Regions from separate parts of the Cedecea sp. genome, predicted to be linked through region 1. Evidence: predicted binding sites of a transcription regulator. Region 1 holds the regulator's gene; each other region holds the start of a gene.
The links. The regulator CRP, encoded in region 1, controls carbon source genes, mostly activating them, when cyclic AMP is high. The targets are predictions, from matches to a motif close to ATGTGANNNNNNTCACAT.
Positions count from the first base shown of each region.

Region 2: a site for CRP is predicted at 2,605-2,622, ahead of serC (3-phosphoserine/phosphohydroxythreonine transaminase). Genes of this name have one in related genera too.
Region 3: a site for CRP is predicted at 1,749-1,766, ahead of VGM55_RS07765 (nucleoside-specific channel-forming protein Tsx). Genes of this name have one in related genera too.
Region 4: a site for CRP is predicted at 4,119-4,136, ahead of serA (phosphoglycerate dehydrogenase). Genes of this name have one in related genera too.

Region 1 covers NZ_DASYBS010000153.1:14,699-20,706, forward strand. The annotation lists gene VGM55_RS24350 (phosphoribulokinase) at 1-640, shown strand, start outside; gene VGM55_RS24355 (OsmC family protein) at 678-1,082, opposite strand; gene crp (cAMP-activated global transcriptional regulator CRP) at 1,396-2,028, shown strand; gene VGM55_RS24365 (YccS/YhfK family putative transporter) at 2,090-4,174, shown strand; gene argD (bifunctional acetylornithine/succinyldiaminopimelate transaminase) at 4,177-5,397, opposite strand; gene pabA (aminodeoxychorismate synthase component 2) at 5,486-6,008, opposite strand, start outside.
Region 2 covers NZ_DASYBS010000009.1:56,804-62,811, reverse strand. The annotation lists gene aroA (3-phosphoshikimate 1-carboxyvinyltransferase) at 59-1,342, opposite strand; gene serC (3-phosphoserine/phosphohydroxythreonine transaminase) at 1,420-2,505, opposite strand; gene VGM55_RS01155 (DUF421 domain-containing protein) at 2,668-3,360, opposite strand; gene ycaO (30S ribosomal protein S12 methylthiotransferase accessory factor YcaO) at 3,497-5,260, shown strand; gene focA (formate transporter FocA) at 5,661-6,008, shown strand, end outside.
Region 3 covers NZ_DASYBS010000050.1:17,518-23,525, reverse strand. The annotation lists gene ribD (bifunctional diaminohydroxyphosphoribosylaminopyrimidine deaminase/5-amino-6-(5-phosphoribosylamino)uracil reductase RibD) at 1-482, opposite strand, end outside; gene nrdR (transcriptional regulator NrdR) at 488-937, opposite strand; gene VGM55_RS07770 (DUF3251 domain-containing protein) at 1,092-1,652, shown strand; gene VGM55_RS07765 (nucleoside-specific channel-forming protein Tsx) at 2,015-2,869, shown strand; gene VGM55_RS07760 (helix-turn-helix transcriptional regulator) at 2,911-3,612, opposite strand; gene VGM55_RS07755 (VOC family protein) at 3,672-4,037, opposite strand; gene secF (protein translocase subunit SecF) at 4,168-5,139, opposite strand; gene secD (protein translocase subunit SecD) at 5,150-6,008, opposite strand, start outside.
Region 4 covers NZ_DASYBS010000029.1:46,030-52,037, forward strand. The annotation lists gene mscS (small-conductance mechanosensitive channel MscS) at 1-616, shown strand, start outside; gene argO (arginine exporter ArgO) at 759-1,394, shown strand; gene VGM55_RS04775 (oxidative stress defense protein) at 1,505-2,242, shown strand; gene argP (DNA-binding transcriptional regulator ArgP) at 2,302-3,201, opposite strand; gene rpiA (ribose-5-phosphate isomerase RpiA) at 3,390-4,049, shown strand; gene serA (phosphoglycerate dehydrogenase) at 4,353-5,591, shown strand; gene VGM55_RS04795 (5-formyltetrahydrofolate cyclo-ligase) at 5,630-6,008, opposite strand, start outside.

The DNA of each region.
Region 1 (6,008 bases):
TTTACTGGAACAAACCTTTATCGAATACGGCCAGAGCGGCAAAGGTCAATCACGTAAATATCTGCATACCTACGATGAAGCCGTGCCGTGGAACCAGGTGCCGGGTACCTTTACGCCGTGGCAGCCGCTGCCGGAACCAACCGACGTGCTGTTTTATGAAGGCCTGCACGGCGGCGTTGTCACCCCGCAACATAACGTAGCAGACTGCGTGGATTTGCTGGTTGGCGTGGTGCCTATTGTTAACCTGGAATGGATTCAGAAGCTGGTTCGCGACACCGGCGAGCGCGGCCATTCGCGGGAAGCGGTGATGGACTCCGTCGTGCGTTCGATGGACGATTACATCAACTTCATTACGCCGCAGTTCTCACGCACCCATATTAACTTCCAGCGCGTCCCGACGGTGGATACCTCTAACCCGTTTGCCGCACGTGCCATTCCGTCGCTGGACGAAAGCTTCGTGGTTATCCATTTCCGCGGGCTGGACGATATCGACTTCCCTTATCTGCTGGCGATGCTGCAAGGATCGTTTATCTCCCACATCAACACTCTGGTGGTGCCTGGCGGGAAAATGGGGCTGGCGATGGAGCTGATTATGGGGCCGCTGGTGCAGCGACTGGCGGAAGGCAGGAAGATTGCCTGATTCGGCAGAGGCGGCGTGAATGCCGCCTTTTTGATCTTTATGCTTCGATCACTTCATAGCTGTGGGTAATGTTTGCCGCTTTCCCAAGCATCAGCGCTACCGAACAATACTTTTCAGCAGAAAGATCGACCGCGCGCGATACGGCGCTATCCTTCAGCTCTTTTCCGGTAACCACAAAGTGCAGATTAATATGGGTGAACAGGCGCGGCGCTTCTTCACGGCGCTCAGAGGTCAGCTTGACTTCACAATCCATCACGTCGTGGCGACCTTTTTGCAAAATCGACACCACGTCAATGGCGCTACAGCCGCCCGCCGCCATCAGCAGCATTTCCATTGGGCTTGGCGCTTTATCACCAGAATTACCGTCCATCAAGATCTGGTGGCCAGAAGCGGACTCCCCGAGGAAGGTCATGCCTTCCACCCATTTAACACGTGCCTGCATTTTGCCTACTCCTGTTGAGAAAATATTCTTTCAGATTACGCGTCTACGTCAAAACTGGCAACGTAAGGCGATCCAAGTCATGCTGAAACGAGACAAGACAAGACACTTACCAAAAGCTATGCTAAAACAATTCGGATGCTGCTGCGATACAGAGACGTTTATGCCGCAAGCAGAGGAAACGACTAATTACAGGCCGCAGGATTGACCTGCCCGCCAGTTCCCAGGGTATGGGAAAATTTCACGATTGCAACGCCAGACAAGAGGTTCCGAGTCTTGTCTTTGGTAGCCAGTTTATAACAGAGGATAACCGCGCATGGTGCTTGGCAAACCGCAAACAGACCCGACTCTCGAATGGTTCTTGTCTCATTGCCACATTCATAAGTATCCGTCGAAGAGCACGCTGATTCACCAGGGTGAAAAGGCGGAGACGCTGTATTACATCGTCAAAGGCTCCGTAGCTGTTCTGATTAAAGATGAAGAAGGCAAGGAGATGATCCTTTCTTATCTGAATCAGGGTGATTTCATTGGTGAATTAGGCTTGTTCGAAGAAGGTCAGGAGCGTAGCGCCTGGGTTCGTGCCAAGACAGCCTGTGAAGTAGCTGAAATTTCCTATAAAAAATTCCGTCAGCTGATTCAGGTCAACCCGGACATCCTGATGCGTCTGTCTTCCCAGATGGCACGCCGCCTGCAGGTTACCTCCGAGAAAGTCGGCAACCTCGCCTTCCTGGACGTGACCGGCCGCATCGCACAGACGCTGCTGAACCTGGCTAAACAGCCGGACGCCATGACCCACCCGGACGGGATGCAGATTAAAATCACCCGCCAGGAAATCGGTCAGATCGTGGGCTGCTCCCGCGAAACCGTTGGCCGTATTCTGAAAATGCTGGAAGACCAGAATCTCATTTCCGCACACGGTAAAACGATTGTCGTTTACGGCACGCGTTAATTAGCCCCATAAAGGCGTGTCGCTTCGGTAACACGCCTTTTTTGTCTCTACAATTCAGGCTATGTGGAAGAGATTAATTTATCACCCGGAAGTTAACTACGCGCTGCGGCAAACGCTGGTGCTGTGTCTACCCGTGGCTATCGGCCTGGTCCTCGACAGCCTGCAAAATGGCCTGCTTTTCTCGTTAGTGCCTGCCTGCTGCAACATTGCCGGGCTGGACACGCCGCATAAACGCTTCTTCAAACGTTTGATCATTGGCGGCGGCCTGTTCGCCGTCAGCAGCCTAATCATGCAGCTTCTGCTGCTTTATACCCACGTCCCGCTGCCTGCGATATTAATCGTTATGGCCCTGCTGCTCGGCGTCACGGCGGAAATAAGCTCACTGCATGCTCGCCTGCTGCCCGCGTCGCTGATTGCCGCAATCTTCACGCTCAGCATGGCTGGTAACATGCCTATCTGGAAACCGATGGTGCTCTATATCTCCGGCACCATCTGGTACGGCGCGTTCAACTGGTTCTGGTTCAGACTATGGCGTGAACAGCCGCTCAGAGAGTCGCTAAGCCTGCTGTACCGTCAGCTTGCGGACTACTGTGAGGCAAAATACAGCCTGCTGACCCAGCACACCGATCCGGAAAAAGCGCTGCCTCCCTTACTTGCCCGCCAGCAAAAAGCCGTCGACCTGATAACCATCTGCTACCAGCAGCTGCATATGCTGTCGGCTAACCAGCAAAACGGCTACAAGCGCCTGCTGCGCGCTTTCCAGGTCGCACTGGATTTGCAGGAACACATTTCGGTGAGCCTGCATCAGCCAGAAGAGGTTCAGAAGCTGGTCGAGCAAAGTCATGCGGAAGCCGTGATCCGCTGGAATGCCCAAACCATCGCCGCGCGCCTGCGGGTGCTGGCAGACGATATTCTCTATCACCGCTACCCGACGCGCTTTACCATGGACAAACAGATCGACGCCCTGGAAAAGATCGCCCGTCAGAACCCGGATAATCCGGTTGGTCAATTTTGTCACTACCATTTCAGCCGCATAGCCCGGGTGCTGAAAACCCAGCGTCCGCTGTACGTGAGGGATTTAATGGAAGACAGGGAACGCCGACTGCCTTTCTTCCCGGCGCTGAAAAACTACCTTTCTTTCAAATCATCGGCGCTGCGCAGCTCCGCACGCCTGGGCGTAATGCTGACGATTGCCAGCCTGCTTGGGTCTTTCTTACATCTGCCTAAACCGTACTGGATCCTGATGACGGTGATGTTCGTGACTCAAAACGGCTATGGCGCAACGCGGGTACGTATTGTGCACAGGGCGGCAGGCACCATGGCTGGGCTGTGTATCGCCGGTATTACCCTGCACTTCCACGTTCCGGACAGCTACACCCTACTGGCGATGCTGATGATTACCCTGGTGAGCTATCTGTTCATTCGCAAAAGCTACGGCTGGGCCACCATCGGCTTTACCGTTACGGCGGTATATACCCTGCAGCTCATTACCCTAAGCGCCGAAAGCTACATCATTCCGCGGCTTATCGACACGCTGCTCGGCTGCCTGATAGCCTTTGGCGGCATGATCTGGCTTTGGCCACAGTGGCAAACTGGCCTACTGCGTCAGAACGCCCACGACGCGCTCGAGGCCGATCAGGACGCCATTCGCCTGATACTGAGCAACGATCCGGAACCCACGCCGCTGGCCTGGCAACGCATGCGGGTCAACCAGGCACATAATGCGCTGTTTAACTCGCTCAACCAAGCGATGCAAGAGCCTGGGTTTAACTCTCATTATCTGGCAGACATGAAGCTCTGGGTGACCCACAGCCAGTTCATCGTCGAGCACATCAACGCCATGACCACTCTGGCACGTGAGCACAACATGCTCACGCCGGACCTGGCACAAAAGTATCTGCAGTCTTGTGAAATTGGCTTACAGCGCTGCCAGCAAAGGCTGGAGTACGACGGGCCTGGCGGGTCGAACGACGCCAATATTCTGGATTCAGACACGCTGCCCACGGGGCCGTTAAGCACCATGGAGCAGCATTTACAGCGGATTATTGGCCACCTGAACACCATGCATACCATCTCCTCGGTAGCCTGGCGCCAGCGGCCTCATCATGGGATCTGGCTGAGCCGCCGCCTGCGGCGCTCGGGTTAGTTTTAACCCGCCACCACGTGGGCAACCGCTTTGGCGAAGCGCTGCATTCCTTCCACGATATCCGCGTCATCAACGATAAGCGAAGGCGCGAAACGCATAACGTCCGGCCCGGCGTTCAACACCATCACGCCTTCTGCCGCGCCCGCATAGAGAAACTCGCGCGCGCGCCCTTTGTATTTCTCGTTAAGTTCTGCGCCAATCAACAGCCCCATGCCGCGAATGTCGCTAAACAGATCAAACTGCGCGTTGATCTTCTGCAGTTGTTCAACGAAAAGCTGACGTTTGGCCGCCACGCCTTTGAGAACTTCTGGCGTATTGATGATATCGAAAGCCGCCCCGGCCACTGCGCACGCCAGCGGATTACCGCCGTAGGTTGAACCGTGGCTGCCCACGTGAAATGCGGAAGCAATCTCATGGGTGGTCAGCATCGCGCTCACCGGGAAACCACCGCCGAGGGCTTTGGCGCTGGTCAGAATATCCGGGGTGACGCCGTAGTTAATGTAAGCAAACAGCTCACCCGTGCGCCCCATTCCAGACTGCACTTCATCAAACACCAGCAGCGCCTGGTGCTCATCACACAAATCACGCAGCCCCTGGAGGAACTCCGGCGTAGCCGCCGTGACGCCGCCTTCCCCCTGAATGGGCTCCACCACTACCGCACAGGTATGATCATCCATTACGGCTTTTACCGCCGCAAGGTCGTTGTAGGGAACGTGGATAATGTCGGCCGGTTTCGGACCAAAGCCGTCGGAGTATTTAGCCTGCCCGCCAACGGAGACGGTAAACAGCGAGCGGCCGTGAAACGCATTGTAGAAGGCAATGATTTTACTTTTGTACGGGCTGTGGCGAGTCGAAGCATAGTAGCGGGCCAGCTTAAAGGCCGTTTCATTCGCCTCTGTGCCGGAGTTCATAAAGACGACGCGCTCGGCAAAGGTGGCGTCAATCAGCTTACGGGCAAGCTTCAGGGCAGGCTCATTGGTAAAAACGTTGCTGGTGTGCCATAGGGTTTCACCCTGGGTCTTCAGCGCCTCCACAAGCGTTGGGTGGCAATGCCCCAGCGCGGTCACGGCGATCCCTCCCGCAAAGTCCACGTACTCTTTCCCGTCGGAGTCCCACACGCGGCTGCCCTTCCCTTTAACAGGAATAAACTCTGCTGGTGCATAAATCGGCAAAATCACTTCATCGAAGGTCGCCCGCGTCACCGCTGATTGTTCAGTTGCCATCTATCCCTCACCCGTTTCATGCGTTAAATGTGAATGAAAATATAATCACGAAATATGCATAAAAAACCAAAATCAGGCAAGCGACAATTTAGCCAGCAAGGAAATTCGCCAGTAAAGCATGCCCCTGTTCACTGAGAATACTTTCCGGGTGAAACTGTACGCCTTCGATGTTCAGAGTGCGATGGCGGATGCCCATAATTTCCTGCTTATCCGTCCAGGCCGTGACGTCAAAGCTGTCGGGCAAGGTTTCAGGATCGATGAGCAGCGAGTGGTAGCGAGTCACGGTAAGCGGATTATTCAACCCACGAAATACGCCGCTGCCGTTATGACTGATAGCGGAAGTTTTTCCGTGCATCACTTGTTCAGCACGTACGATAGTTGCGCCAAAAGCCTGCGCAATAGCCTGATGCCCGAGGCAAACGCCCAGAATAGGTAACTTACCGGCGAAGTGATTAATGGCAGCAAGTGAGATACCGGCCTCATTTGGGGTGCAAGGGCCAGGGGAGATCACCAGTTTTTTCGGCGCCAGACGCTCAATATCGCCCAGCCCAATTTCGTCGTTACGCTTAACCAGCACCTCCTCGCCCAGCTCGCAAAAATACTGGTAGAGG
Region 2 (6,008 bases), on a different contig from region 1:
TGTAAGGAATCGTAGGGAAAAAGAAAAACCGCATCGGGCGATGCGGTTTCATCATGCGTTATGCCTGAGTGCTAATGCGCGCCAGTTGCTCGAAGTAGTCCGGGAAGGTTTTCGCGGTACAGCCTGGGTCGAGAATGGTGACCGGCGTATCGGACAGCGCCACCAGCGAGAAGCACATCGCCATGCGGTGATCGTTGTAGGTACCGATTTCGGCAAACGTCAGTTTAGCCGGTGGCGTAACGGTGATGTAGTCTTCACCCTCTTCCACTTCGGCCCCCACTTTGCGCAGTTCAGTGGCCATCGCGCTCAGACGGTCGGTCTCTTTTACGCGCCAGTTATAGATATTGCGCAAAGTGGTCGTGCCTTTGGCGAACAGTGCCGCGGTAGCAATGGTCATCGCCGCATCCGGGATATGGTTCATGTCCATATCGATGGCGTTCAGCTCGCCGCGCTCGCAGCTAATGAAGTCATCGCCCCAGGTCACTTTCGCCCCCATCTTTTCCAGTACGTCCGCAAAACGGATATCGCCCTGAACGCTGTTACGGCCAATGCCGGTCACTTTCACAACGCCGCCTTTAATCGCCCCGGCAGCCAGGAAGTAGGAAGCAGAAGAGGCATCACCTTCTACCAGGTAAGCGCCCGGGGACTGGTACTGCTGTGCGCCGCGAATGACAAAACTGCGGTAGTCGCGGTTTTCCACCTCAACGCCGAAGGTTTTCATCAGGTGCAGCGTGATGTCGATATAAGGTTTGGAGACCAGCTCACCTTTAATGGTGATTTCGGTATCGCTCCCTGCCAGCGGCGCGGTCATTAATAGCGCAGTAAGGAACTGGCTGGAAACGCTGCCGTCCACTTCAACCTTGCCACCGCTGAAACCACCGCGCAGACGCAACGGCGGATAGTTTTCCTGTTCCAGATATTCGATCTGCGCCCCGCCCTGACGCAGCGCATCCACCAGGTGGCCGATAGGACGCTCTTTCATGCGCGGCTCACCGGTCAGGACAATGTTATTACTGCCAAGGCACAATGCGGCAGCCAACGGACGCATAGCGGTACCTGCATTGCCTAAAAACAGCTCAAGGTCGCCTTTTGCCTGCAGCGGCCCGGCCACGCCGGTGACCTCACAACGGGTACGATCCGCCGAAAGCGTATAGCTAACGCCCAGCGCCTTCAGGGCATTAAGCATATGGCGGACATCATCGCTATCCAACAGATTGGTCAGCACAGTCGTACCTTTGGCAAGCGCCGCCAACAGCAAAGCACGGTTGGACACGCTTTTTGAACCTGGCAGATTGATGGTGCCGTTGACCAGCGCGATGGGTTGTAACGTCAGGGATTCCAGCATGGGAAAAATACTCTCAACTCAAACAGAATAAAAACCCCGCAGACGGGCCGCGGGGCGAAGTACAGGTGTAGTTGTTAACCGTGACGACGCTCGAAGTCCACCATAAAGTCGGTCAGCGCTTTCACGCCATCAAGCGGCATAGCGTTATAAATTGATGCACGCATACCGCCAACAACGCGGTGACCTTTCAACGAGTGCAGGCCTGCAGCGAAGGACTCTTCAAGGAATACTTTATCCAGCGCGCTATCTGCCAGCTGGAACGGCACATTCATACGAGAGCGGTTCGACGCAGCTACGTCGTTACGATAAAAATCACTGTTATCAATCACGCCGTACAGCAACTCAGCTTTGGCCTGGTTGATACGATCCATAGCGGCTACGCCACCCTGCTCTTTCAGCCATTTAAACACCAGCCCCGACAGATACCATGCAAACGTTGGCGGCGTATTAAACATCGAATCATTGTCGTTCAAAACGGTGTAATCGATGATTGACGGGCACGCTTTATGGGCTTTGCCCAGCAGATCTTCACGTACCACAACCAGCGTCAGGCCAGCAGGGCCAATGTTTTTCTGCGCACCTGCATAGATCACACCAAAACGGCTAACGTCGATAGGGCGTGACAGAATAGTGGAAGAGAAGTCCGCGGCAACAACGATATCGCCAAAATCAGGGGTTTCGTCGATGGAGATGCCGTCGATGGTCTCATTCGGGCAGTAGTGCAAGAAAGCACTGTTGTCAGACACTTGCCACTCGCTCATTGGTTTAATGGCGCGTTTGCCGTCAACGGTAATTTTCACATCGTGGGCGATTGGCTGACAGTATTTTTTCGCTTCTTTTATTGCACTGTTTGCCCAGTAGCCACCGTCGATATAGTCAGCGCTGGTTTTGTCCCCGAGGATATTCAGCGGCACGCCGGCAAACTGGCCGCGACCACCGCCATGGCAGAATAAAACTTTATAGTTGGAGGGGATTTGCAGCAGATCGCGAAAATCTTTTTCCGCCTCTTCTGCGACCTGAATAAACTCTTTACCACGGTGGCTAATTTCCATTACGGAAGTGCCCAAACCGTGCCAGTCGCACAACTCCTGTTGTGCACGACGAAGTACCTCAGCCGGTAACATTGCCGGACCAGAACTAAAATTGTATACCTGTGTCATTTCCCCTCACCACGCCTCGAGCAATAAGTTTTTATTACATCATCGGTTTTATCATTCAGCGGCGCAGTGTTGCAACGGTTAATCCCGTGCAGGGGGGTAATGTGCGCAAAATCACACAACACAATCTACCGACGGTGGAAAAAACTGCCCGATATCTGGCGGTCAGGTGATGCGGCAGGCAGTACTGGCTTTGGCCCATCCTGCGTGATGACAGCGAGGGCATCGATGTCGGTCGCCGGCGTTCAGTGTCACCACTTCGCTGCAGCGTATGCAAGCATACTCCCCCTTTCGCGGCGCGGTGGTGAAATGCTCAACGCAGCCGCCCGGTAAAATAGGCAGCCCGGGTCTTACCTCTTCGTCGGGGTAATAATAAAGACTAATCTCACCGTTGGTTTCAAGTATCGCTAGCCTGACCTGCCCAAGGTGCTCGACGCCGTGCACTCTGAGCTCCATAAAGAATTCAAACTCGGTGATGTTTTGCGCCCGCATCTTCTCCCACGCGAACTCCCCGCCCTCAATAATGATCGTGGGCTTACCCTCAAGCAGGTTTTCCAGCCTTTCGCTATGTGCCATCAGCCACATCACCAGACGATACAGGCCAGCCAAGGTCAGAAAGACCACCAACACGGGCAACATCGGCACATTGTGATAGAAAGCAACGTCCCCCGCGGCAGAGCCCAACGTCAGAATAATCAGCACTTCAAAGAGCGACATTTGTCGCACACCCCGCCGGCCGGTCACCTTCAGAAACAGAAAGACAAGCACAAAGGTAAAAAGGCTACGGAGGACAACCTCCCACAAAAAATCGGGGGGGACTTCATCAAACGCCATACGCTGCAGGTCAAAAGCCTTCATTTTTCCACCATAACAGGGAGTTACTGTAATTAAGCATAGCCTGTTATGCTAGCGTCGCCTGCGCCGGGTGGATAATGGCGTCCTCCCGGTAAAACCCGTATCATTGCGCGTTTTGCGTACCACTAAAGTGAACCCCATGACTCAGACATTTATCCCTGGCAAAGATGCCGCCCTGGAAGACTCCATCGCTCGCTTCCAGAAAAAGCTGACCGACCTCGGTTTCAATATCGAAGAAGCCTCCTGGCTTAACCCGGTACCGAACGTTTGGTCAGTGCATATTCGCGACAAAGACAGCGCTCTGTGCTTCACCAACGGCAAAGGCGCAACCAAAAAAGCCGCGCTGGCATCCGCGCTGGGTGAATATTTTGAACGTCTGTCGACTAACTATTTCTTCGCTGACTTTTGGCTGGGTGATACCATCGCTAATGGCCCGTTTGTTCATTACCCAAATGAGAAGTGGTTCTCTCTGCCGGAAGATGAACAACTGCCAGAAGGTATCCTCGACGACCGTCTGCGCGCGTTCTACGATCCAGAAAATGAATTAAGCGCAGGCATGCTGATCGACCTCCAGTCCGGAAACGAAGAGCGTGGTATTTGCGCCCTGCCGTTTACCCGCCAGTCAGATCTGCAGACCGTTTATATTCCAATGAACATCGTCGGTAACCTGTATGTTTCCAACGGCATGTCTGCAGGTAATACCGCTAACGAAGCCCGCGTTCAGGGGCTTTCAGAAGTCTTTGAGCGTCACATCAAAAACCGCATTATCGCCGAAAGCATTAGCCTGCCTGAGATCCCGCAAGAGGTGCTGGCACGTTATCCTGGCGTGGTGGAGTCCATTAAAACGCTTGAAGCAGAAGGTTTCCCAATTTTCGCTTATGACGGCTCCCTGGGCGGCAAATATCCGGTTATCTGCGTGGTGCTGTTTAACCCGGCAAACGGGACCTGTTTTGCGTCGTTTGGCGCACACCCTGATTTTGGCGTGGCGCTGGAGCGTACCGTTACCGAACTGCTGCAGGGACGTGGCCTGAAAGATCTGGACGTATTTACCCCGCCAACCTTCGATGACGAAGAGGTGGCTGAACACGCTAACCTGGAAACTCACTTCATCGATTCCAGCGGCCTGATCTCCTGGGATATGTTCAAGCAAGATGCGGATTACCCGTTTGCCGACTGGAGCTTCGCCGGTACAACAGAAGAAGAGTTCGCGACATTAATGGCTATCTTCCAGTCTGAAGATAAAGAAGTGTATATCGCCGACTACGAGCATCTGGATGTTTACGCCTGCCGTATTATCGTGCCTGGCATGTCTGACATTTACCCTGCTGACGACCTGCTGCTGGCCAACAACAGCATGGGTAGCCATCTGCGTGAAACTATCCTGGCGCTGCCGGACAGCGAATGGGAACAGCAGGACTACCTTGACCTGATTTCTCAACTTGACGACGAAGGGCACGACGATTTCACCCGCGTACGTGAGCTGCTGGGCCTGGCAACCGGCAAAGACAACGGCTGGTATACGCTGCGCATTGGTGAACTGAAAGCCATGCTGGCGCTTGCCGGTGGTGACCTGGAGCAAGCGCTTATCTGGACCGAATGGACCATGGAGTTTAACGCTTCAATCTTTAGCCCGGAACGCGCCAACTACTACCGTTGCCTGCAAACCCTACTGCTACTGTCACAGGAAGAAGAGCGCCAACCGCTGCAATACCTGAATGCTTTTGTACGTATGTATGGCGCGGACGCGGTGGATGCGGCCAGCGCAGCAATGAGCGGAGAAGCCGCGTTTTATGGTCTGCAGCCCGTAGATAAAGAGCTGAAAGCCTTCCCGGCGCATCAGGCTTTGTTGCAGGCTTACGAAAAATTACAGCGTGCCAAAGCCAAATATTGGCAGGTAAAGTAATTTACTGACAACTTACAGGTGCGCACTGCACCGGGCCTAAGCTATATTGTGGGGCGCTTTTGCGCCCCATTTTATTATTGCAACAATAATATTTTACTATGTAATCTTTTGGTTAACTTAGGGTAAATAGTTATTTATCGATAGCGGAAATAATGTTATCAAAATATAAAAATACCCCATTGTAATTAACCATTTTTGTGCGAGGAACGGGCTAAATTCAATTTTACTTATAAATATTAAAATTTATTTTTTCATTGATAATCAATCAGTTATGCTGAAAAAAAGATAAAGACCTGCTTTTTCAGTGCCTATTAGCTTGGCGAGATATGATCCACATCAATTTTTACTCTATAATGCTTTGTTAGTATCTCCTCGCCGAATTAAATAAGAGAGAGTTAGTGTGAAAGCTGACAACCCTTTTGATCTAGTACTCCCACCAGCGATGGCAAAAATTGCCGAAGACGCTGGCGTCTATAAAGCGACCAAGCAACCGCTAACGACCTTTTACTTAGCGATTACCGCAGGCGTCTTCATTTCGATTGCCTTCGTGTTCTACATCACCGCCACAACGGGCACATCCACTCTCCCCTTCGGGATTGCCAAACTGATTGGCGGCACCTGCTTCTCACTGGGTTTAATTCTTTGCGTTATCTGCGGTGCAGACCTCTTTACCTCCACCGTGTTGATAGTCGTAGCCAAAGCAAGCGGCCGTATCACCTGGTGCCAGTTACTGCGTAACTGGGCTAAT
Region 3 (6,008 bases), on a different contig from region 1:
CGTCCGTCTAGCGAAGCACCGAGTTTAAGCTGGATAAACGGGAAGCCGGTGCGCATACGTTTCAGGAAGCCACGGTTCAGGGCTTCCGCCTCACTCATCATTAAGCCGTGACTGACTTCGATGCCCGCCTGCTGCAGGCGGTAGAGACCACGCCCGGCGACCTGCGGGTTGGGGTCCTGCATGGCGGCAACAACGCGGGAGACGCCTGCAGCAATTAAGGCATCACAGCATGGTGGCGTGCGGCCATGGTGGCTACAAGGTTCGAGCGTGACATAGGCCGTTGCGCCTCGCGCCTGCTCGCCCGCCATACGCAGGGCATGCACTTCCGCGTGAGGTTCACCGGCGCGGAAATGGAAACCTTCCCCGACAATTTCGCCGTCTTTGACGATCACGCAGCCGACATTCGGATTCGGTGCTGTGGTAAAACGTCCGCGCTTCGCCAGCTCAAGCGCACGAGCCATAAACTGTTCATCAAGGGACATCGGCATTAATCCTGTAAACGGGCGATTTCTTCACCAAACTCTTTGATATCTTCAAAGCTACGGTAGACTGAAGCGAAGCGAATATAGGCGACTTTATCCAGTTTCTTAAGCTGCTCCATCACCAGGTTGCCGATGAGTTTACTCGGGACTTCACGTTCGCCGGTTGCTCGAAGGTGCGACTTAATATGGCTGATGGCCATTTCCACGTCGTCTGAGTTAACCGGGCGCTTTTCCAGCGCTTTCAGGATGCCGCTGCGCAGCTTGTCTTCGTTAAACGGCTCGCGCACCTCATTGCTCTTCACGACTCTGGGCATCACCAGCTCAGCAACCTCAAAAGTCGTGAAGCGTTCGTGACAAACCAGGCACTGGCGCCGGCGGCGTACCGAGGAACCTTCACCCACCAGGCGAGAGTCAATAACTTTGGTGTCCACGGCGAAACAGAATGGGCAATGCATAGCGTTTCCTGCTGGGATTATAAAGATGAACAACAGTTTACCGCGAAGTCGCGGGAGTACAAAGACACCGCCGCCCAGGTGCAGTGAAATAAGGCCTTTTCAAGCAACAGGAACTACGCTTAAATCAGCAAACGGCAACAAGGAAAAAACAACCATGACAAAGACTTACCTAAGAATTATCCTGGTATCCAGCCTGATGAGTCTGTCCGCCTGCGCCCAGCAAACCGAAGTGCGTCAGATGCGCAGCCAGATTGGCTCGTTAAATCAGGAGATGACGAAGCTCAGCCAGCAGACGGTAAAACTGACTCAGCAAAATGCCCTCAACGCCAAATCAACCACCGGTGTCTACCTGCTCCCGGGTTCGAACACCCCAGCGCGCCTGAATAGCCAGCTCGGTAGCCTTAAAATGTCGCTGACGCATGTTGCGGCGGAAGCCAACGGCACTCGCGCCACGCTGCTGATTCAAAGCGAGTCTAACGATCCGCTGCCGGCATTTAGCGGCAAGGTTGAATGGGGCCAGATCCAGGGCACAACGGACAGCTTCCAGGAAGTTAACGTCCAGACGCAGCAAATCGACGCTCCAGCCAGTATTCTGGCGCCAAGCGATGTGTCCATTCCTCTGCGCCTGTCCGGCATTACGCCTGAGCAACTTGGCTTTGTGCGCGTTCACGATATTCAGCCGGTTTCTGCCGCACAGCCAGCGCCTGCACAGTAGCTCTCCACTCCCTTGCCAGGCAGGGGAGTTCGTCACACTCTTTCACACTGCCCGCACAATATGTGAAGCAAAGCTCTTCTTTCCTCCCGCCCCATAACGTGATATGCATCACAGTTATTTGTAACAGCCTGACGCTTGTTTGCGTAATTTGACGAAGCAGGTACAATCACGCCGTTTTTATTATGCGCAAACGTGAACGCAATCGATTACGCATATGAGAAGAATGTGAAATAGAACATATTTTTGTGAGCAGGGATTTCTATAATAGTCGCGCTGCAAAGGTCCTTCCCCTGAGACCGGCGGCCATGGATGACATCTCACATCCGCATCGCACCAAAATTACGTAAACAGTGGCTAAAAATATGAAAAAAATTATTCTGGCAGCCGGCACCGTTCTGGCGCTTTCCAGCTCTTTCTCTGCCAGCGCAGAAGAAGCAAAAAACAGCGAATACCTCTCCGACTGGTGGCACCAGAGCGTTAACGTTGTCGGCAGCTACCACACCCGTTTCGGGCCGCAGCTGCGTAACGATACCTACCTGGAATACGAAGCGTTCGCCAAAAAAGATTGGTTCGATTTCTACGGCTACGTGGATGCGCCAGTCTTCTTCGGCGGTAACACCCAGGCGAAAGGGATCTGGAACCACGGTTCCCCACTGTTTATGGAAATCGAACCTCGCTTCTCCATCGATAAGCTGACCGGCACCGATCTGAGCTTTGGTCCGTTCAAAGAGTGGTACTTCGCGAACAACTATATTTACGACATGGGTCGTAACCAGGCCAACCGCCAGAGCACCTGGTATATGGGTCTGGGTACCGACATCGATACCGGCCTGCCGATGAGCCTGTCGATGAACGTGTACGCCAAATACCAGTGGCAGAACTACGGTGCCTCTAACGAAAACGAGTGGGATGGTTACCGCTTCAAGGTGAAATACTTCGTACCGATTACCTCCCTGTGGGGCGGTAAACTGAGTTACATCGGTTTCACCAACGTTGACTGGGACTCTGACCTGGGCAACGACCAGTACCGCACCAACAACTCCGTTGCATCCAGCCACATCCTGTCGCTGAACTACGATCACCTGCACTATTCCTTCGTGGCCCGTTACTTCCATAACGGCGGCCAGTGGAAAGATGGCGATCAGCCGTTCTTCATGAACGAGCGCGTGAAGTCTACCGGCTTCGGCTACTACGTGGTTGTCGGTTACAACTTCTAACCGTCACAGCAGACAAAAAAACCGGCCTTCTGGCCGGTTTTTTATTTTCCAGGCAGGTAACCTTTGGCCTTCTGAAGAGCAATAAAGGCCTGGAGAGAACGATCGTGGCGCTCCTGATACACACGCCCGGTTAAACGAATATCCCGACAGCGATCCAGCCTGAAGCTGCGGTAATCATCCCGCGCCTCACACCAGGCGACCAGCAGCCAGACCTCACCCCAGAATGACAGCCCCAGCGGGTGAATATCTCTCTCCGTCGGCTCACCTTTCTCATCCTCGTACAACAGATGGACCACCTGGCATTTGTCGATGGCGGAATGAAACAGATCGAATCGGGCTTTCACCCGTGGGAATTTATTAAAATCCGGCGAGATGATACGACTGCGCTCGGCAACACGACGCTTTTCTGGCGTAAGCACGGCGAGGAGTTTTTCATGCACGGATTCTGCAGATTTCGCCAGCGCTTCTCCGCTCCAGGTCTGCACCATTCTTAACGCGGCAATCACCGCCTCCACTTCTGAGGAAGTCAGCATCAGAGGCGGAAGATCGTAGCCGGCCAGCAGGCGATAGCCGCAGCCCGCCTCCCCCTCTATCGGCACGCCGGATAAAGAAAGATCCCGAATATCGCGGTAGACAGTGCGCTCAGAGACTTCCAGCCGCTCGGCAAGCTGCGCAGCCGTGGTCAATCGCCTGCCGCGCAGGATCTGCACTATCTGAAATAATCGATCGGCTCTTCGGCTCATGAGGGTTCCGGGCAAAATTAAGCCTGCCAAAATGGCAGGCATTAATTAAGTATTGCGGCTTAAACCGGCTGGTGCAACCCCACCCGATTGCCCTCACTATCAATCATTAACGCTATCGTGCCGATATCATGGGGCAGCACCTGAGGACCAAAGTCCAGACTACCTCCCGCCGCTTCTACCTGCTGCAGCGCCTGGGCGATATCGGGCGTATACAGATAAATCACCGCGCCTTTATCTGAAGGGATAAACCGATCTCCCTTGACCAAAGCGCCGCCGGTGGCAGGTTGGTCATACGAAAATACAGCATTGTCCACGCCGGCCATCGTCTCGCGGCGAAATTCAGCGTTCAGTACTCGTTGGTAAAAGGTCATCGCGCGTTCCATATCGGAAACGGGGATCTCAAACCAGTTGATGATTGTGCTCATTGTTTTTCTCCTGTGCTGTCAGTAACCACGAGTCTACTGCCCCCCTCCTGACAGCATCCTGTCAGGAGAGAAACGCCTGGCGAAAAAAAACCGCAGCACGGTGGCTGCGGTTTATCAGGCTAAAGCAGGATTAAGGAAGAATAGACGGCTGATCCGCCCCTTCTTTCTCCACCTTCTGCTGCAGCATATGCTCACGCTTCATACCCAGCTTCAACGCCAGCGCAGAGGCGACGTAGATAGAGGACGCGGTACCGATGGACACACCGATAAGCATCGTCAGGGAGAAGCCTTTCAGCAACGCGCCACCGAAAAGATACAGCATCAGAATAACCACTAACGTGGTGCCAGAAGTGATCAACGTACGGTGCAGGGTCTGAGTCAAGGAGACGTTAAAGATTTCGTAAGGCGTTCCGCGGCGGATCTTGCGGAAGTTTTCACGAATACGGTCCGAAACCACGATGCTGTCGTTCAGCGAGTAGCCGATAACCGACATCAATGACGCAACGATAGTCAGGTCAATTTCGATGTGGAATAGCGACAGCACGCCCAGGGTGATAATCACATCGTGAGCAAGAGAGATAACGACCCCGGCAGCCAGACGCCACTCAAAGCGGAAACCGACGTACACCAGGATGGAAATCAGCGCAACCAGCAGCGCCATAGCGCCGTTTTGAGCCAGATCGGCACCGACGCTCGGGCCAACAAACTCAATACGTTTTACGGCTGCATTTTGGTTGGTTGCTTCGTTAATCACGCTAACAACCTTGCTGCCCAGAATCTGGCCGCCAGCTTCGCCTTTAGCAGGCGGCATGCGTACCATGATGTCACGGCTGCTACCGAAGTTCTGCACCAGCGGCTCTTCAAAACCCGCTTTCTGCAGCGAAGCACGCATTTCATCAAGATCGGCCGGTTTTTCCAGCCCGATTTCGATCACCGTTCCCCCAGTAAAATCCAGGCCCCAGTTGAAACCTTTCACGCCGATAATCACGACGGAAAGGATCAGCAGGATACCGGAGATGCTGAAGGCCCAGTAATCCCAGCGCATAAAGTCATGAACTTTACGGCCGTAGTTCAATTGTTCAACAGTATATTCCTGTGCCACAACGCACTCCTCAGATAGACAGCTTGTTGATGCGTTTGCCGCCATACAACAGGTTCACAATGGCACGAGTCCCGACGATTGCAGTAAACATCGAGGTTGCAACACCAATACCGGTGGTGATCGCAAAACCTTTGATTGCCCCGGTGCCCACGGCATACAGGATGATAACTTTGATAAGCGTAGTGATGTTGGCATCAAAGATGGAGCTGAACGCGCCTTTGTAACCTTCATCAATCGCCTGCTGGATAGTACGCCCGTTGCTGATCTCTTCTTTGATACGCTCATTGATCAGTACGTTCGCATCCACCGCTACCGCAAGGGTTAAGACAATCCCCGCGATACCCGGCATGGTCAACGTTGCGCCCGGCAGCAGGGACATAATCCCCACAATCAACACCAGGTTAGCCAGCAGTGCAGAGGTCGCAATCAGGCCAAACTTCTTATAGAAGAACAGCATGAAGATGATGGAGACCACCAGACCGGCCAGACACGCTTCCAGACCCTGCTTGATGTTTTCCAGACCCAGCGTTGGACCGATAGTGCGCTCTTCAACAATCTGAATCGGCGCAATCAGCGCGCCCGCACGCAGCAGCAAAGACAGCTGGCGAGCTTCATTCGGATTGCTGATACCGGTGATGCGGAAGCTGTTACCCAGGCGAGACTGAATGTTCGCAACGTTGATAACTTCTTCTTCTTTCACCAGAACAGCACGACCATTCGCGTCTTTCTTACCGCTGTCCTTGTACTCCACAAACAGCGTCGCCATCGGCTTGCCGATATTGTCTTTTGTGAAGTTAGACATGATGTTACCGCCAGCGCTATCCAGGGAAATATTTACCTGAGGCTGGTTGTATTCATCCATGCTGGAC
Region 4 (6,008 bases), on a different contig from region 1:
GATTGCTGCCTTGAGCCGGGTCGGGGTGCAGACCGCATCTGTTATCGCGGTACTGGGTGCTGCCGGTTTGGCCGTGGGTCTGGCGTTGCAGGGGTCTCTGTCCAACCTTGCGGCAGGCGTGCTGCTGGTGACCTTCCGTCCGTTCCGGACCGGTGAATATGTTGATCTGGGCGGAATTGCCGGTACCGTGCTCAATGTACAAATTTTCTCGACGACGATGCGCACCGTGGACGGCAAAATCGTGGTCGTGCCGAACGGTAAAATTATTGCTGGTAACATCATTAACTTCTCACGTGAGCCGGTACGTCGTAATGAATTTATTATTGGCGTCTCCTACGACGCGGACATTGACCAGGTTAAGCAGATCCTCACCGACATCGTTAGCCGTGACGAGCGTGTGCTTAAAGATCGCGATATCATCGTGCGTGTTAACGAACTGGGGCCTTCTTCCGTAAACTTTATTGTGCGCGCCTGGAGCAAGAGTGGCGACCTGCAAAATGTTTACTGGGACGTTCTCGAGCAGATTAAGAAGGGGCTGGATGCCAACGGCATCGGTATTCCTTACCCGCAGATGGACGTTCACGTTCGCAAAATTAAAGATACTGAAAACGCGTAATCCTCCGGGCCGGCTTTTGTCGGCCTTTCTTTTACCTTTCATAATTAGTTTTTCTTATTGGTTATTAAAATTATCAATTTCCTCTAATAATTTTTGCGCATTACACTCACGCACAACGATGAATATTTGAAGGGTACAGACCGTGTTATCTTTTTATTTTCAGGGTATTGCATTAGGGGCAGCACTGATTTTGCCGCTGGGGCCGCAAAATGCTTTTGTGCTGAACCAGGGGATCCGCCGCCAGTATCATTTGATGATAGCCTCGCTGTGTGCGTTGAGTGACATCATTCTGATTTGTGGCGGTATCTTTGGCGGTAGTGCGATCCTGATGCAGTCTCCCTGGCTGCTGGCGCTGGTCACCTGGGGCGGAGTGGCTTTTTTACTGTGGTACGGTTGGGGCGCATTGCGTACGGCGATGAGCAGCAATCTTGAGCTTGCGTCGGCGGAAGTGTTAAAGCAGGGGCGCTGGAAAATCGTCGTCACTATGCTGGCGGTGACCTGGCTCAACCCACACGTTTATCTGGATACTTTTGTGGTGCTTGGCAGTCTGGGGGGCCAGCTGGCTGATGAACCAAAGCGCTGGTTTGCTTTGGGTACCATTAGCGCCTCCATTCTTTGGTTTTACGGCCTGGCGATTCTTGCCGCCTGGCTTGCTCCGCTTCTGCGCACGGCGAAAGCCCAGCGTATTATCAATGGTGTGGTCGGCGTGGTGATGTGGTTTATCGCCGCTCAGCTGGCGTGGGACGGCATGCAGCATATCGCGGCCCTCGTGCGTTAATTCGCCATAATCTGATAGACAAGTTACTATTACAGGCTAAGCTTGCTGGCAGACGCCGGAAGTTTATTTTCCGACGTAATCACAGTGGAACGTAGTACGGAGGAGTTACAGTGAAGTTTAAAATTTTAGCATTAGCCGCGTTAATGGGATTAGGTTCTGTTTCGGTTCAGGCAGGCGAGTTGCCAAACGGACCGCACGTGGTCACCTCCGGGACAGCCAGCGTCGATGCAGTTCCTGATATTGCCACGCTTGCCATTGAAGTGAATGTATCAGCTAAGGACGCGGCTTCCGCCAAAAAACAGGCTGACGATCGCGTTGCGCAATACCTGACTTTCCTGCAGAAAAATGGCATCGAGAAGAAAGATATCAATGCTGCCAACCTGCGTACACAGCCAGAATATGACTACCTGAAAGACGGGAAAACCCAGCTGAAGGGTTACCGCGCGGTACGCCAGGTAGAAGTCACCCTGCGTCAGCTGGATAAAATGAATGAATTGCTGGATGGCGCGCTGAAATCCGGTCTGAACGAAATTCGCTCCGTGTCGTTGGGCGTTGCGCATCCTGAAGAGTACAAGGACAAAGCTCGTAAAGAGGCGATTAACGACGCCACTCGTCAGGCGAAGCTGCTGGCCGAAGGCTTTAACAGCAAGCTGGGGTCGGTATACAGCGTGCGTTACCACGTTTCTAACTACCAGCCAGCGCCAATGGTACGCATGATGAAAGCGGATGCGGCTGCACCGGTTTCCGCCCAGGATACCTACGATCAGCAAACTATCCAGTTTGACGATCAGGTTGATGTGGTGTTTGAGCTGCAGGGCGCACAGGCTCCGGCGGCTCCCGCTCAGTAAGATTTGACTTCACCTACCCCTACCCCTCGCAGCTCGTTGGCGAGGGGTAAGGAAAAGCGTTACTCCGTATCCTGCCTCAACACTTTGTGTCCATAATCCAGTAAGGCATCCGTCACGTTGCGCATCATGCGGCTTTCCGGCGCAAAGCGGTGCCAGTAAAGCATGCGGCGCTGCAGCAGGCCCGGCGTCAGGTCGATCAATTCCCCGCTCTTCAGTTCTCGCTCGATTTGCAGGTGAGGGATCATACAGCAGGTTGTGCCCTGGCGAGCCAGCTGCACGAAAGCTTCCGAAGAGTTAACGATATGGCACGGCACGCTACCCGGCGACAGGTCGAAGTTCTGCTGTAAAAACGCCTGATGCATGTCATCGAGATGGTCAAAGGCGACTGCCGGCGCTTTCAGCAGCGCCGAACGCGTGACGCCGTTCGGGAAATAGCGCTCGGCAAAATCTTTCGACCCAACGAACAGGTAGTCCAGCGCTCCCAGGCGATCAACCAGACAGCTCGGGAGCGGCTGAGGCTGAATGGAAACCGCGCCGACCACTTCGCCGCGACGGAGGCGTTCCTGGGTCCGGGTTTCATCTTCAACCTGAAGGTTCAGGCGAATAGGGGAGTCGGCTAACACCGGAGCCAGGGCAGGCAGCAGCCACGTTGCCAGGCTATCGGCGTTGACGGCCAGAGACAGCAGCAGCGGCGTGGAGCCGGTTTGCTCGTCGCCCAGCCACTCTTCTTCCAGCAGCTCGACCTGGCGTAAAAGCGCCAGCAGCTTTTGGCCCTGTTCGGTGGGACGAGGCGGGACGGTACGCACCAACAATGGCTGGCCGAACATCGTTTCCAGTTGCTTAATACGTTGTGATACCGCCGACTGAGTAATGCACAGCTTCTGCGCCGCGCGCTCAAATCCTCGTTCACGAATTACCGCATCAAGCGCCTGCAGCGTTCTGTAGTCCGGGCGTTTCATTGTTGTTCATTTGCTCCCTGTTTCGTCGTGCAGTCACTATGACATAAATTTGCCGTTGATTCAGACCAAATCGGCAAACATCCATTACGTTCGAACGTGATGACGTCGGCATTGCCGCAATCCCGGGGACATTTTTCCGACGCATGCTCTATAATGCGCGTCAGTTTCCACATCACAGGCATAAAATTATGACGCAGGATGAACTGAAAAAAGCAGTCGGATGGGCAGCACTCCAGTACGTGCAGCCGGGCACCATTGTGGGCGTAGGCACCGGCTCAACCGCCGCACACTTCATTGATGCTCTGGGGACGATTAAGCACCAGATTGAAGGCGCGGTGTCCAGCTCTGATGCCTCTACCGCGAAACTGAAAAGCCTTGGGATTACCGTTTTCGATCTCAACGAGGTGGACTCATTAGGCGTTTATGTTGACGGTGCCGATGAGATTAACAACCAGATGCAGATGATCAAAGGCGGTGGTGCCGCGCTGACCCGTGAGAAAATTATCGCCTCCGTTGCAGAGACGTTTGTTTGCATCGCGGACTCGTCCAAGCAGGTCGATATTCTTGGTAACTTCCCGCTGCCGGTTGAGGTTATCCCGATGGCGCGCAGCGCCGTAGCGCGTGAGCTGGTGAAGCTGGGCGGCCGCCCGGAATATCGCCAGGGCGTGGTAACGGATAACGGCAACATTATCCTTGATGTGCATGGCCTGAGCATCATGGAGCCGATTAAGCTGGAAAATACCATCAACGGTATTCCAGGCGTAGTGACCGTTGGTCTGTTTGCGAACCGCGGGGCTGACGTGGCGCTGATCGGTACTACAGATGGTGTGAAAACCATCGTGAAATGATCTGACCGGGGCGCATTCCGCGCCCCAAAAATCCGTATAAAAAATGACAAATTATTTTAACGGCATATTTGGTGACATATATCACATTTTTGTAACAGTCCTATGATTCATTCCTGGTTATTCCTCCCTCCCAGCATTTTATTCTGACACCTGCCGTCTTATTCCCTCCTGACGAGACGGCGACGCAATCGTTCATATTGCCCCAAACGTAGATTTTGATATTTTGACAGAAGGGTAACTTATAGGCGGTGGCGCATCACCGCCCAGAAACGCACACAACAGCACTGAAATAGGGTCGGGGAAATGGCAAAAGTATCACTGGATAAAGACAGAATTAAATTCCTGCTTGTCGAAGGCGTACACCAAAAAGCGGTGGATAATCTTCGCGCGGCGGGATACACCAACATTGAATTCCATAAAGGCGCGCTGGATTCCGAAGCGCTCAAAGAGTCGATCCGTGATGCTCACTTCATTGGCCTGCGTTCCCGCACCCATTTGACCGAAGAGATCTTTGCCGCAGCCGAGAAGCTGGTGGCGGTTGGCTGTTTCTGCATTGGCACAAACCAGGTTGACCTGGATGCCGCCGCGAAGCGTGGGATCCCGGTGTTCAACGCCCCGTTCTCTAACACCCGTTCCGTTGCTGAGCTGGTGATTGGTGAACTGCTGCTGCTGCTGCGGGGTATTCCGGAGGCTAACGCCAAAGCGCACCGCGGCGTGTGGAACAAGCTGGCCGTGGGTTCTTACGAGGCTCGTGGTAAAAAGCTGGGCATTATCGGTTACGGCCATATCGGCACGCAGCTGGGGATTCTGGCCGAATCACTGGGGATGCACGTCTTCTTCTACGACATCGAAAACAAGCTACCGCTCGGCAATGCAACCCAGGTTCAGCATCTCTCCGACCTGCTGAATATGAGCGATGTTGTTAGCCTGCACGTGCCGGAAAACGCCTCAACGAAGAACATGATTGGCGCTAACGAACTGGCCCTGATGAAGCCGGGTTCGCTGCTGATCAACGCCTCTCGCGGCACGGTGGTGGATATTCCTGCTCTGTGCGGCGCGCTTTCCAGCAAACATCTGTCCGGTGCAGCAATTGACGTATTCCCGACCGAACCGGCCACTAACAGCGATCCGTTTAACTCGCCGCTGTGTGAGTTTGACAACGTGATCCTGACGCCACACATCGGTGGTTCAACTCAGGAAGCACAGGAAAACATCGGTCTGGAAGTGGCGGGCAAGCTGGCGAAGTACTCTGACAACGGCTCTACGCTGTCCGCGGTTAACTTCCCTGAAGTTTCTCTACCGCTGCACGGTGGAACGACCAGCCGTCTGCTGCATATTCATGAGAACCGCCCGGGGATCCTAACCGCGCTTAACCAGATCTTTGCCGAACAGGGTATCAACATTGCCGCCCAGTTCCTGCAGACTACGCCGCACATGGGTTACGTGGTTATTGATATTGATGCGTCGGAAGACGTTGCGGAGAAAGCGCTGAAATCAATGAAAGCAATTCCGGGCACCATCCGCGCCCGCCTGCTGTACTGATAGACCCGGTTGCCTCTTCCTCTGAGGGGGAAGGGGCACTACCACTGCCAGAGGCGCGACGGCGTGACCACAGCAGGTAAGGGAATATCCCACTGTTCAACCGGCAATATATCTACCTGCTGGCAATCATGCGCCAGGCCAACGGGGTAAAGGCCGTGCTGCTGCCAGTGCTGTAGCGTTCTGTCGTAGAACCCGCCACCCATCCCCAAACGTTGCCCGTTTGCATCAAAGGCAACCAGCGGCGCGATCAGTACATCCAGCTTATTCAGCGGCAACACGTCGCGAACGTCCAGCTTAGGTTCAAGAATTTTCAGGCGATTCGTCACCAGGTTACTCTGCGGCGTATAGCGCAAAAACAGCAGGTTGCCGGTGCTAAAAGGGTGAAGAACCGGAAGATAAACCTCTTTTCCCGCCTGC